DNA from 2 places in the Streptomyces sp. NPDC008125 genome. Region 1 is predicted to be linked to the other one. Evidence: predicted binding sites of a transcription regulator. Region 1 holds the regulator's gene; the other holds the start of a gene.

Region 1 (7,137 bases):
AGATCGGTGACGGCGTCGTCGAGGTGAAGGCCACCAACGGTGACAACCACCTCGGTGGTGACGACTGGGACCAGCGCGTCGTCGACCACCTGGTGAAGCAGTTCGCCAACGGCCACGGCGTGGACCTGTCCAAGGACAAGATGGCTCTCCAGCGTCTCCGCGAGGCCGCGGAGAAGGCGAAGATCGAGCTCTCGTCCTCGACCGAGACCACGATCAACCTGCCCTACATCACGGCGTCCGCCGAGGGCCCGCTGCACCTGGACGAGAAGCTCACGCGCTCCCAGTTCCAGCAGCTGACCGCCGACCTGCTGGACCGGTGCAAGAGCCCGTTCCACAACGTCATCAAGGACGCGGGCATCGCGCTCTCCGAGATCGACCACGTCGTTCTCGTCGGTGGCTCGACCCGTATGCCGGCCGTCGCCGAGCTCGTCAAGGAGCTGACCGGTGGCCAGGACGCCAACAAGGGCGTGAACCCGGACGAGGTCGTCGCCATCGGCGCCTCGCTCCAGGCCGGTGTCCTGAAGGGTGAGGTCAAGGACGTCCTGCTCCTCGACGTCACCCCGCTGTCCCTCGGTATCGAGACCAAGGGCGGCATCATGACCAAGCTCATCGAGCGGAACACGACGATCCCGACCAAGCGGTCCGAGATCTTCACCACCGCCGAGGACAACCAGCCCTCCGTGCAGATCCAGGTCTACCAGGGCGAGCGCGAGATCGCGGCGTACAACAAGAAGCTCGGGATGTTCGAGCTGACGGGTCTGCCGCCGGCCCCGCGCGGCGTGCCGCAGATCGAGGTCACCTTCGACATCGACGCCAACGGCATCATGCACGTCGGAGCCAAGGACCTCGGCACCGGCAAGGAGCAGAAGATGACCGTCACCGGTGGCTCCTCGCTGCCGAAGGACGAGGTCAACCGGATGCGCGAAGAGGCCGAGCAGTACGCCGACGAGGACCACCGTCGCCGTGAGGCCGCCGAGTCGCGCAACCAGGGCGAGCAGCTCGTCTACCAGACGGAGAAGTTCCTCAAGGACAACGAGGACAAGGTCCCCGGCGACGTCAAGACGGAGGTGGAGACCGCGATCGTCGAGCTGAAGGAGAAGCTCAAGGGCGAGGACACCGCCGAGATCCGTACGGCCACCGAGAAGGTCGCCGCCGTCTCCCAGAAGCTGGGCCAGGCGATGTACGCCAACACCCAGGCCGACGGTGCGGCCGCCGGTGAGCCCGGTGCGGAGCAGGCCCGTCCGGCCGACGACGACGTCGTCGACGCCGAGATCGTGGACGACGAGAAGGACAGCAAGGGCGGTGCGGCGTGACGGAGGAGACCCCGGGCTTCGAGGAGAAGCCCGACGTCCCCTCCGGCGCCACCGACGACGACGCCGAGCCGAAGGCCGCCTCCGAGGAGGCGGCCCCGGCCGGGGACGCTGACCAGACCGCAGGTCTGACCGCGCAGCTGGACCAGGTACGCACGGCGCTCGCCGAGCGCACCGCGGACCTCCAGCGGCTTCAGGCCGAGTACCAGAACTACCGTCGCCGCGTCGAGCGGGACCGGGTCACGGTGAAGGAGATCGCCTCGGCGAACCTCCTGACCGAGCTCCTCCCCGTCCTCGACGACGTCGGCCGGGCCCGCGAGCACGGTGAGCTCGTCGGCGGCTTCAAGTCGGTGGCCGACTCCCTGGAGTCGATCGTCACCAAGCTGGGTCTCCAGCAGTTCGGCGAGGAGGGCGAGCCCTTCGACCCGACGATCCACGAAGCCCTGATGCACAGCTACGCGCCGGACGTCACGGAGACGACCTGCGTGGCGATCCTGCAGCCGGGGTACCGCTTCGGGGAGCGCACCATCCGCCCCGCGCGGGTGGCCGTCGCGGAGCCGCAGCCGGGCGCCACGCCCGCCGCGGCGAAGGAGGAGAAGGCAGACGACGAGGAGAGCGGTGGAGCTACGGAGGTCTGACATCACGTCGGACCACCCGGTCGCACACCGACCGGCCGGGCGGCCGGCCCCAGGGCCGGCCGCCAGGGCCTTGTCCAGGAACCGGCGTCGACCGGGGAGCGACAGCGCACCCCGTGAGCCGGACATGTCGTACGCGAGAGGCCCACGGCCGATCGTCCGGAAGGAGGGACGTCGATGAGCACGAAGGACTTCGTCGAGAAGGACTACTACAAGGTCCTCGGCGTCCCGAAGGACGCCACCGACGCCGAGATCAAGAAGGCGTACCGGAAGCTCGCCCGCGAGTTCCACCCGGACGCCAACAAGAGCGACGCGAAGGCCGAGGAGCGCTTCAAGGAGATCTCCGAGGCGAACGACGTCCTCGGGGACCCCAAGCGGCGCAAGGAGTACGACGAGGCGCGCGCCCTCTTCGGCAACGGCGGGTTCCGGCCCGGTCCCGGTGCCGGGGGCGGTTTCCCCGGCGGCTTCGACCTGGGCGACCTCTTCGGAGGTGCCCAGGGCGGTCCCGGCCAGGGCGGCGGCGGATTCGGCGGCGGGGGCGGCCTCGGCGACGTGTTCGGCGGGCTGTTCAACCGCGGTGGCGGCGCCGCCGGTACCCGGGTGCAGCCGCGCCGGGGACAGGACATCGAGACCGAGGTGACGCTCAGCTTCACCGAGGCCGTCGACGGGGCCACGGTCCCGCTGCGGATGTCCAGCCAGGCACCCTGCAAGGCGTGCTCCGGCACCGGTGACAAGAACGGTACCCCGCGGGTCTGCCCGACCTGCGTCGGTACGGGGCAGGTCTCGCGCGGCAGCGGGGGTGGGTTCTCACTCACCGACCCGTGCGTGGACTGCAAGGGCCGCGGCCTGATCGCCGAGAACCCCTGTGAGGTCTGCAAGGGCAGCGGACGCGCCAAGTCCGCCCGCACCATGCAGGTCCGCATCCCGGCGGGCGTCTCCGACGGGCAGCGCATCCGGCTCCGCGGCAAGGGTGGCCAGGGCGAGCGCGGCGGTCCGGCCGGCGACCTCTACGTCGCCGTGCACGTCGACGCGCACCCGGTCTTCGGCCGCAAGGGCGACAACCTCACGGTCACCGTGCCCGTCACCTTCCCGGAGGCGGCGCTCGGCGGCGAGGTGAAGGTGCCCACGCTCGGTGGCCCTCCGGTCACCCTCAAGATCCCCGCCGGCACCCCGAACGGGCGTACGATGCGCGCCCGTGGCAAGGGCGCCGTGCGCAAGGACGGCACCCGGGGCGACCTGCTCGTCACCGTGGAGGTCGCGGTCCCCACCGAGCTGGGCGACGAAGCCAGAGAAGCGCTGGAGGCCTACCGCAAGGCGACCGCGGTCCAGGACCCGCGGGCCGACCTGTTCCAGGCCGCGAAGGGAGCTTGAGATGGACGGCCGCCGACGTAATCCGTACGAACTGAACGACGAGACCCCGGTGTACGTGATCTCGATCGCGGCCCAGCTCTCGGGCCTGCACCCGCAGACGCTCCGTCAGTACGACCGCCTCGGCCTGGTCTCCCCGGACCGCACGGCCGGCCGCGGACGGCGTTACTCGGCCCGTGACATCGAACTGCTCCGCAACGTCCAGCAGTTGTCGCAGGACGAGGGCATCAACCTGGCCGGCATCAAGCGCATCATCGAGCTGGAGAACCAGGTCGCCGCGCTCCAGCAGCGCGTCGTCGAGCTGAGTGACGCGGTGGACGGGGCGGCGGTCGCCATGCGGCAGGCCGAGGCCCAGGTGCACGCCTCGTACCGGCGCGACCTCGTGCCGTACCAGGACGTGCAGCAGACCAGTGCGCTGGTCGTCTGGCGGCCCAAGCGGCCGAAGGACTGACGCCGGACGGGCGCGTGCCGCCCGTCCCGTGCGTGCGGCCCGCCTTCCGGTGATCGTGGAAGGCGGGCCCTTCCGTCGTGCGGGGGTGCCGCGCGGTGCCGTGGCGGCCGTCAGCCGTCCTCGTTGAGGATGCCCGACTGGGCTATCAGGAAGCCGAGTTGGGCGCGGCTGCTGCTGCCGAGGGTGGCGGCGAGCTTGGCGATGTGCGCGCGGCAGGTGCGTACGTTCATCCCGAGCCGGCGTGCGATCGAGTCGTCCACGTGCCCCTCGACGAGGAGGTGGGCGATGGACCGCTGGACGGCGCTGATGCCGTCCGGCGTGGGCTCGTACCGGACCTCTTCCAGGAGCGGGGTGGCGCGGGTCCAGAACTTCTCGAAGACCGACGCGAGATAGGCGACCAGGCCCGGGTGGCGGAGTTCCAGCGCGACCTGGCGGTCGTCCTGGGCCGGGATGAAGGCCACGGTGCGGTCGAAGACGATGAGCCGCTCGATGAGCTCCTCGGACGTCCGGATCTCCACGTTCACGTCGGCGATGCGTTCGGCGTAGGCCAGCGTGCTGGGGCTGTAGCGGACCGTGTGCTGGTACAGCGTCCGCATCCGGATGCCGCGGTCCACCACGGAGAGGCCGCGCTCCAGCGCCTTGCCCAGCCGGTCCTCGTTCCGGCCGCCGCCGGGCTGGATGGTGAGGACCTCGGTGCGGCACTCCGCGGTGGCGATGTCCAGTGCGCCGTTGATACGGTTCACGCCCTCCAGCACGGTGATGGCGTGGGTGGCCGGCGGCCCCTGGGCGCTGATCTCCATGAAGGGCTGGAAGGACTGGGTGAGTCGGACCGAGTGCCGTCTGCGCTCCTGTATCTCGCGCTCCAGGGGGTTCACGTGCTGCGCGAGTGCGGTGGACGGCGGTACGGGCCGCAGCCAGTTCGGGTCGTCGGGATCGGCGTGCAGCAGGGCGAACTCCATGAGGCACGGCGCGGGTTCGACCTCGTCGCGCGCGATGCGTCCGGAGCGCAGTGCGCCCGAATAGAGACGCTTTCCGTCCTCACACAGTTCGGCGATCCCGTGAGGATGTGTCGTTTTTGTGTTGCTTGTGATCATTTCTCCACCCCCCAGGTTCCTGAACATGCAAGAACATGATGCATCGACTCTGTGGTGTTCACAGGGTCGCGTGAGACATCGTCTTAGGAGCGGGGGAGATGAATCCACAAGTGAGGACGAAGCCGATTATGGATAAGCGAATGCTTCGCTCGGTGCTTGCCGCCTCGTTCGTCGCGGCCTTGGGTTTCGGGCTGGTGGGCGCGGGCGACATCGGCTGGGACGGTGAGGCGGCTGCTGTCCCGGGGGACATTGGCTGGGACGACGAGGCTCAGAGGACGCCGGGTGACATCGGCTGGGACTCACTGAACAAGGTTCAGGGCGACATCGGCTGGGACTCGCTGGCCAAGGCGCAGGGCGACATCGGCTGGGACTCGTCGAACAAGACGCAGGGCGACATCGGCTGGGACTCGTTGAACGAGGTCCGGGGCGACATCGGCTGGGACTCGCTCGCCGCGGTCCGGGCCGACATCGGCTGGGACTCGTTGACCAAGGTCCAGGGTGACATCGGCTGGGACTCGCTTCCGGCCTCCGTAGACGCATGACCACCCCGCCGGACGACCGGATCTTCCGGCGTGAGATGGCCTCGGCCTATCGCTCGGGGTGGCACTTCGTCGATCTGCTCACCGCTCTGCCGGGCCCGGGTGACTCGTTGATGGTCACCCTGCTCGGTGAACCTGTAGTCGTCGTGATGGAGGAGGGCGAAGAGATTCGCGCCTACCGCTGTCTGCGCAGGCCACGTGGCGCCCCACAGCCCGTCCGCTGCGCGGTCAGGTACGGCATGATCTTCGTCAATCTGGACCAGCGCGACCATGAACTGTTCGACCCCGAGACCATTTCCGCCACCCCCCGAAGCGCTTGAGCGATTCCCCCGAAGTACAGCATCGCTCAAGTGCTGTCCCCCACACAGCGGCGCCACCGTGACCTGACACGGTGGCGCCGTTGTGCTTGCTCCGGGACGTTCCGGTCCCCGTCGGGCGCGTGATCAGGGCCGGCCCGAGCCGTGCCCGGCCCTTCCCGACGGGCGCGCTGCTCCGACGCACGTGGCTCAGGCGCGCGTCGCTCAGGCGCGGCCCAGTGCCCGGTCCAGGGCGATCTCGATCACGACGCGGGTCGGGTTGACCCTCGGTTCGCGTCCGTACCGCTCGGTGTGGCGGCGTTCGGCGTCCTCGACGACCTCCCGCTCCGTACGGATCGTCGCGAGGCCCTCCAGCGTCGCCCAGCGCGCGCGGTGCATCTGGCAGACCGCGACCCGTGCCCCCTCGGGCCCCGCCGCCCGGATGTGGGCGACCTTGCGGCTGGCGCCGTCGGTGATGATGCGGGCCAGCCCCGCCCCGGGGTCGTACGTCACGCAGACGGGCACCACGTGCGGGGTGCCGTCCGGGCGAAGGGTGGTCAGGGTGCAGAGGTGGTACTCGCGCCAGAAGGCGAGGTACTCGGGGCTGGGGTTGCGCACGTCGACGGCCATGGCCGAAGCGTATGAGCCGCCCCGCGACGTGTTCCCCCGCCCCGGCCGGGCCCGGTCCGCTCGATCAACAGCCTTGAGTGGAATAGACTCAACTTTGTGCACGTTGGTCGAAGCATGGGCCAGGTGGAGAGCCTGGACAAGTCGCGATCGTTGAGGAGGAGACAGCGCACGTGGACGCCGAGCTGACGAACAAGAGCAGGGACGCCCTCACCGCGGCCACCGGCAGGGCCGTGAAGGACGGACACCCCGATCTCACCCCCGCCCACCTGCTGCTCGCGCTGCTCGCGGGCGAGGACAACGAGAACATCATCGATCTGCTGGCCGCCGTGGAGGCCGACCAGGCCACCGTACGCACGGAGACCGAGCGGCTGCTCGGTGCGCTGCCCAGCGTCACCGGTTCCACCGTGGCACCGCCGCAGCCCAACCGCGAGCTGCTCGCCGTCGTCGAGGACGCCGCGCGCCGCGCGAAGGACCTCGGGGACGAGTACGTCTCCACCGAGCACCTGCTGATCGCGGTCGCCGAGAAGGGCGGCCGGGCCGGTGAGATCCTCGGGGCACAGGGGGCCGGTGCGAAGAAGCTGCTGGCCGCGTTCGAGAAGAGCAGGGGAGGGCGACGGGTGACCACACCCGACCCGGAGGGTCAGTACAAGGCCCTGGAGAAGTTCGGCACCGACTTCACGGCCGCGGCCCGTGAGGGCAAACTCGACCCGGTCATCGGCCGGGACCAGGAGATCCGCCGCGTCGTACAGGTGCTGTCGCGCCGTACGAAGAACAACCCGGTCCTCATCGGCGAACCCGGCGTCGGCAAGACCGC
Region 2 (7,137 bases), on a different contig from region 1:
CGGGCACCACTGCCGGGCGCCCCCCCCGCACTCCAGGAAGCGGACCCGTGGCACAGGGCCTGACCAGCAAGGGCGCCGCGACGCGGCAGCGCATCGTCGACGGCGCGGCCCAGCTGATGCGGCGGCGCGGGCCGGAGGTCTCCCTCGACGAGATCCGCGCCGCGACCGGAACCAGCAAGAGCCAGCTCTTCCACTACTTCCCCGAGGGCCGGTCCGCCCTCCTCATCGCCGTCGCCCGGCACGAGGCCGAGGCGATCCTCGCCGACCAGCAGCCCCACCTCGGCGAACTCACCACCTGGGCCGCCTGGGACGCCTGGCGCGACGCGGTACTCGACCACTACCGCCGCCAGGGCCGCAACTGCCCACTGAACGTCCTCACCGGCCAGCTCGCCGGTGACAACCCCGAGGTGCGCACCGTCGCCGAGGACCTGATGGACCGCTGGCAGGCCCAACTGGCCTCCGGAGTGCGGGACATGCAGCGCCAGGGGCAGATGTCGGCCGCGCCCGACGCGGAGCGGGCGGCGGAGTCGATCCTCGCCGCCGTGCAGGGAGGCGCCTTCACCCTGATCGCCACCGGCCGCCTCGGCCCGCTGGAATCCGCCCTGGACCTGGCCCTCGACCACCTGCGAGTGCCGGACAACGGCTGAAGAACCACCACCGCGTGGGCACCGGTCCCTGCCGCAGGGGGCGTGGCTCCCCCTGGACGGAGGTACCGTCCTGCCATGTCCCGATCGGCCGAGACCGACCCCTTCTCGTCCTGCGCCGCCGCTGACGGCCCTGTCACCGCGGACGATCTGGACCGCGCTGTGCGGCTCGCGGTGGACGTCCTTCGCGAGGCCCCGCCGGGCGCGTGGGAAGGGAAGGCGGGTTCGCTGGAGTGGGACTGCTGGGAGACCGTCGAGCACCTCAGCGACGACCTCTTCGCGTACGCCGCACAACTCGGCCCCCGGACACCGCCCATGAAGGGCGAGGTGCCGTTCCTGTGGGAGAGCCGGCGGCCCGGCGGCCCCGCCAACGCGATCCACGCGGACCGCGAGGCCGGTCCCGACGGCCTGCTCCAGGTGCTGGAGGCCAGCGGTGCGCTGCTGACCGCCATGGTGCGTACAAAACCCCCGCAGGCTCTCGCCCACCACGGCTACGGTGCGTCCGACCCCGAGGGCTTCGCCGCGATGGGGATCGTGGAGACCCTGGTGCACACCCACGACCTGGCCCAGGGCCTCGGTCTTGCCTGGAGCCCGCCCGCCGGCATCTGCTCGCGGGTGCTCGCCAGGCTCTTCCCGGACGCTCCGGAGTCCACGGACCCCTGGCCCACTCTGCTCTGGGCCACCGGACGCGCCGAACTGCCCGGGCGCGCGCGGCTGACCACCTGGCGCTGGGACGGCACACCCTGGACCCGACCGGCCGAGGAAAGGGAGGGCGCGCCGTGATGACGGCGGAAGAGGTGTTGTCCGTCCTGGCCCTGTTGCGCCGGGCGGAGACCGACGTATGGGTCGGCGGAGGCTGGGGGATCGACGCGCTGATCGGCGAGCAGACCCGGGACCACCGCGACCTCGACCTGATGCACCGCCTGGACCAGGAGCCCGCCGTGCTGGCCGCGCTGGCGGGCGCCGGCTTCGTGGAGAGGCTCGACCAGCGCCCCGTACGGTTCGTCCTCGCGTCCTCGCCGGACGGGTCGCCCTCACCCTCGCGGGACGGGTCGCCCTCACCCTCGCGGGACGGGTCGTCCTCGCGGGACGGGTCGTCCTCGCGGGACGGGTCGTCCTCGCCGGGCCGCGAGCTGGACCTGCACCCGCTGGTCTTCGCCGCCGACGGTTCCGCCGTACAGGCGTCGCCCGAACCGGACCGCCCCTTCCGGTACCCCGCCACCAGTTTCGTGACGGGCACCATCGGGGGCACGCGCGTCCCGTGCCTCTCGGCGGAGCAGCAGGTCTACTTCCACCAGGGGTACGAACCCACCCCGCGCGACCTGCACGACATGGCCCTGTTGCGGCGTGCCTTCGAGGTCGCCACGCACTTCTGACAGGGCCGGGGTCCGCCTGGGCTCAGGCGGCTGCGGGAGCGCCGAGCAGTTCGGAGGCGTGCTGGAACGAGTCGGACACGGGCGCGGCCGCGCGGGGAACCGCGGGGCAGGTGAAGCCGAGCTGCGCCATGGCCCGCAGGACCTCGCCGGCGCTGAAGTCCCGGCGGTCCTGCCGGGTGACGACCTGGCCGACCTGCTTGACCGGGTAGGTGCGGCGGCCCACGATCACGCACTCGCCGACGGCCGGCTCCGGCTTGATGCCCTTCATGGCTTCCAGGACCCCGCTCTTGGTGAGCTCGAACGGGAAGCGGGCGATGACGCAGCGCATGATGCCTCACAGAGAGAAGAGAAGGAGTGGGGTGCTGTCGTGCTGGGCGGGTCGGCTCAGTGGGCCAGGGCGAGCAGGCCCGGAGCGCCGTCCCGTTCGTCGGCGAGAAGGTCGCGCAACCGGATCCGGTCCGTGTACGCGGTCCCTTCCCGTACGGCGGCGAGCCGTGCCAGGGTGACGATCCCGGTGCACAGCCCGTCGTTGTCGCAGACGAGCAGGTGATCGACGCGGGCACTGGTCATGACCGACAGGGCCACTTCGACGGTCATGTCGTCGCCTACCCGCGGTTCCTGGGGGCCGTCGTCGGAAAGCTGGACGGCGTCGGTGGGACTCATGCGGGAGAAGTGTCTGCGCGTACGTACGGGGCCCAAGAGGAACCTTCCTCGACGCGGCGCCGATCAAGAAATTCCCGCAGCGGGGGTAAATCCGCCACGGGAATGCCGAGAATGCGCCGAACGGAATGCGAAATCGGATCAGGCCTGCGGTGAATCGGGTGCGACGGTGAAACGGCGGTGCTTCGCGGAGAGGGAAACCGGGCGCGTCACGATCGGACGGGAACGATGTTCTCGGCCGTGGGGCCCTTCTGGGTGGGCGCGATGTCGAAGGTGACCTGCTGGCCTTCGAGCAGCTCGCGGAAGCCCTCGGCAGCGATGTTCGAGAAGTGGGCGAACACGTCGGGGCCGCCGTCCTCCTGCTCGATGAAGCCGAAACCCTTGGCCGCGTTGAACCATTTTACGGTGCCGGACGCCATGTCGTATCTCCTTGGGGCATTACGCCGGAAACCGCAGTTGCACGGATGCCCGGTTGCCGCGGTGATGCCCCGTCCGAAAACGACCGGAAACGCGAAAGGCGTCCTACTGTCGGAAATGTCGACGAGGGTGCTCGAAATTTTAGGACCACGGCAACTGCTTCGACGATAGCATGCGGTAGTGGTGGGCAGGCGATGTGTAATTCCACTCCCCCTGCCCGGCCGAAAACACTTCGTGCGCGATGTACTCAAAGCTCGCCCCGCGGGCACAGATATTGCTCCACCGGGGGCGCAGCTCTTCGGGGATGCGCTTCGTCCGTCGTCCACGGAGGCGTCCGGGAGCGGAGGCCCGGGAGGGCGCCGCGCCCGCTCCCGCCGACGTGCGCGTACGGCGCGGCGCCGGCTGAGCGGGGGCGGCCCGGGCGAGGGGGCGGGCGGGGCGAGCTCCCTCAGTGCGCGGGCGGCGAGCCGGGCGCTTCGGCGGCCCGGCGGTATGCGGCGTTGATCCGCTGGGCCTCTTCGAGCTGGTCTTCGAGGATGACGATGCGGCAGGCGGCCTCGACGGGGGTGCCCTGGTCGACGAGTTCCCGGGCGCGCGCGGCGATGCGCAGCTGGTAGCGGGAGTAGCGACGGTGGCCGCCTTCGGACCGGAGCGGGGTGATGAGACGGGCTTCGCCGACGGAGCGGAGGAAGCCCTGGGTGGCGCCGATCATCTCGGCGGCCCGGCCCATGGTGAAAGCGGGATAGTCGTCGTCGTCAAGACGGCCGTTCGAGTCCTGTGCTGTCATACGCACCTCTCCGTGGAACGCGTGGAGGGGCCCTGGTGCCGTACGGCACCAGGGCCCCGAAGGAACTGCTACACCATCTGCCGACTTCAGTACCCTGCCGGCCTTCTTGTTCCGCACCGACTCGCGGCGGACGGCCGCGGGTGCGGGGATCGCGTGTGCTTGACCGGAGACCACCTCGCTGTCGATGTCCTGCGGTACCCGGGCCCGTCGTTCCCGCCCGGGCGATGGTGATGACGCCCGTTCCTCCGTTCTTCCCTCGGGTTGGCCCACCCGGCGGTGGGCCGTGTGCGCGTACCGCTCCCGCGATACGTCCGCGGCGGCCCCTGATCACTGCGGGCCGCCCGGTCCGGTCGTCAGCCCCGTCGCCTTCTCGCGTCGCTCCTGGCTCCGGGACTCCACCACCGCACCGTCGTGCGTACTGCTGCCCTGCGTACCGCTGCCCGGCGGTTCGTCTCTGCCGGGCCCTGCTGTCTCTCTCAGCTACGAGAGAAACCCTAGCCACAGCATGAAGCAATGTCTACTGCCGCCACTGCAGATTTCTTCGCCGAGTCCAGAGAGGTTTCCGGCGGGGCGGCCGCCGGGTGTCCGCCGGGGTGTCCGCTGCGCCGGGCTGTGCGGGACGGTCATCCGTCGATCGCTCAGAGCGAACACGCTCCGGGGAACATTCCCCGGCTCACAAGCATTGAGCGTGCATAGCTCAACTTGACTGCCGAAGGGAAGATCATGGCTACCGACACCAAGGCGTCCACCCCGTTCGACCTGCCCGTGCTGCCGCTCGACGACGAAATCGTGCTGCCCGGCATGGTGGTTCCACTCGATCTTTCCGACAGCGAGGCGCGTGCCGCCGTCGAGGCCGCGCAGGCCGCAGCCGCCGAGGGCGCCAAGCCCGAGGTGCTGCTGGTGCCGCGCATCGACGGCAGATACACGGGGACCGGCGTCCTCGGCACGGTCGAGCAGATCGGGCGGCTCTCCGACGGGGACCCCGGAGCGATCGTGCGGGCGCGCTCGCGGGTACGGATCGGCACCGGTACGACAGGTCCCGGCCGGGCCCTCTGGGTCGAGGCGACCCGGATCGACGAGCAGGTGCCCGACCCCCTGCCGGGTGCCGTCGCCGAGCTGGTCAAGGAGTACAAGGCGCTCGCCACCAGCTGGCTGAAGAAGCGGGGGGCCTGGCAGGTCGTCGACCGGGTGCAGCAGATCGACGGTGTCTCCGCGCTCGCCGACAACTCCGGTTACTCCCCCTTCCTCACCACCGCGCAGAAGGTGGAGCTGCTGGAGACCACGGACCCCGTCGCCCGGCTGAAGCTCGCCGTGCAGTGGCTCGGCGAGCACCTCGCCGAGCAGGACGTGGCCGAGTCCATCGCCAAGGACGTCCAGGAGGGCGTCGACAAGCAGCAGCGCGAGTTCCTGCTGCGTCGCCAGCTCGACGCCGTACGCAAGGAGCTGTCGGAGCTCAACGGGGACCCGGGGGACGAGTCCGACGACTACCGCGCCCGCGTCGAGGCCGCCGATCTGCCCGCGCACGTCCGCGAGGCCGCGCTCAAGGAGGTCGAGAAGCTGGAGCGCTCCTCGGACCAGAGCCCCGAGGGGGCCTGGATCCGGACCTGGCTGGACACCGTCCTGGAGCTGCCCTGGAACGAGCGGACCGAGGACGCGTACGACATCCGGGGCGCGCGGGCGACCCTCGACGCCGAGCACGCCGGTCTTGAGGACGTGAAGGAACGCATCACCGAGTACCTCGCGGTCCGCAAGCGCCGTGCCGACCGCGGCCTCGGCGTCGTCGGCGGGCGGCGCGGCGGTGCGGTGCTGGCGCTCGTCGGCCCTCCCGGGGTCGGCAAGACCTCGCTCGGTGAGTCCGTCGCGCACGCCATGGGGCGGAAGTTCGTCCGGGTGGCGCTCGGCGGTGTCCGGGACGAGGCGGAGATCCGGGGCCACCGGCGTACGTACGTCGGGGCGCTGCCGGGGCGCATCGTCCGGGCGATCAAGGAGGCCGGATCACTGAATCCGGTCGTGCTGCTCGACGAGATCGACAAGGTCGGCTCCGACTTCCGGGGCGACCCGGCCGCCGCCCTGCTCGAAGTGCTGGACCCGGCGCAGAACCACACCTTCCGCGACCACTACCTGGAGGTCGAGCTCGACCTCAGCGACGTGGTCTTCCTGGCCACCGCCAACGTCCTGGAGGCCATCCCGGAGGCGCTGCTCGACCGCATGGAGCTGGTCAGGCTCGACGGGTACACCGAGGACGAGAAGGTCGTCATCGCCCGCGACCACCTGCTCCCGCGCCAGCTGGAACGGGCCGGTCTGGAGAAGGACGAGGTCGCGCTGGAGGAGTCGGCGCTGCGCAAGCTGGCCGGCGAGTACACCCGTGAGGCGGGCGTACGGAATCTGGAGCGGGCCGTCGCCCGGCTGCTGCGGAAGGTCGCGGCCCAGCACGAACTGGGCGACCGCGAGCTGCCGTTCACGGTCACCGACGCCGATCTGCGTGGGCTGATCGGACGGCCGCACCATGTGCCCGAGTCCGCGCAGGACCCGGCCGAGCGGCGTACGGCGGTGCCGGGTGTGGCGACCGGCCTCGCGGTGACCGGTGCGGGCGGCGACGTGCTCTTCGTCGAAGCCTCGCTGGCCGATCCGGAGACCGGGGCATCCGGACTGACCCTGACCGGTCAGCTCGGCGACGTGATGAAGGAGTCCGCGCAGATCGCGCTGAGCTTCCTGCGGTCGCACGGCGCGGAGCTGGAGCTGCCCGTCGCCGATCTCAAGGACCGGGGCACCCACATCCACTTCCCGGCGGGCGCGGTCCCGAAGGACGGCCCGAGCGCCGGCATCACCATGACCACGGCACTGGCCTCGCTGCTCTCCGGACGGCTGGTCCGCACGGACGTGGCGATGACCGGTGAGGTCTCGCTGACCGGGCGGGTCCTGCCGATCGGCGGACTGAAGCAGAAGCTGCTGGCGGCGCACCGGGCCGGGATCACCACCGTGGTGATCCCCAAGCGGAACGAAGCCGACCTGGACGACGTCCCGGCCGAGGTCCTGGAGAAGCTGGAGGTGCACCCGGTGACCGACGTCCGCCAGGTGCTGGAGATCGCCCTCGCCCCGGCCACCGCGGGCGCGGAGGAGAAGGTTCCGGCCGCGGCGTGAGCGGCACGGCGTGACGGACGTGCCGTCGCCCGCGCGACCGGTACGGACGGCCCGCCTCCCCGGAGTCCCCGGGGAGGCGGGCCGTTTCCCGTGCGCTGCCGGGGCGTGCCCG

What was found. Region 1 encodes HspR, which represses chaperone genes until heat shock. Its sites were predicted from a motif close to TTGAGNNNNNNNNNCTCAA; they were not measured.
Region 2: the regulator HspR is predicted to act here: its motif matches at 4,567-4,585, upstream of lon (endopeptidase La).

Annotation. Positions count from the first base shown of each region.
Region 1 covers NZ_JBIBHR010000002.1:279,509-286,645, reverse strand. Annotated here, with positions in the region: gene dnaK (molecular chaperone DnaK) at 1-1,313, shown strand, start outside; gene grpE (nucleotide exchange factor GrpE) at 1,310-1,948, shown strand; gene dnaJ (molecular chaperone DnaJ) at 2,123-3,316, shown strand; gene ACFZAX_RS03970 (heat shock protein transcriptional repressor HspR) at 3,318-3,764, shown strand; gene ACFZAX_RS03965 (helix-turn-helix transcriptional regulator) at 3,875-4,858, opposite strand; gene ACFZAX_RS03960 (hypothetical protein) at 4,999-5,400, shown strand; gene ACFZAX_RS03955 ((2Fe-2S)-binding protein) at 5,397-5,717, shown strand; gene ACFZAX_RS03950 (pyridoxamine 5'-phosphate oxidase family protein) at 5,919-6,323, opposite strand; gene clpB (ATP-dependent chaperone ClpB) at 6,494-7,137, shown strand, end outside.
Region 2 covers NZ_JBIBHR010000037.1:16,049-23,185, forward strand. Annotated here, with positions in the region: gene ACFZAX_RS34315 (TetR family transcriptional regulator C-terminal domain-containing protein) at 48-647, shown strand; gene ACFZAX_RS34320 (maleylpyruvate isomerase N-terminal domain-containing protein) at 723-1,427, shown strand; gene ACFZAX_RS34325 (nucleotidyltransferase domain-containing protein) at 1,427-2,020, shown strand; gene ACFZAX_RS34330 (SCO5918 family protein) at 2,043-2,348, opposite strand; gene ACFZAX_RS34335 (CBS domain-containing protein) at 2,405-2,683, opposite strand; gene ACFZAX_RS34340 (cold shock domain-containing protein) at 2,890-3,099, opposite strand; gene ACFZAX_RS34345 (MerR family transcriptional regulator) at 3,546-3,884, opposite strand; gene lon (endopeptidase La) at 4,608-7,025, shown strand.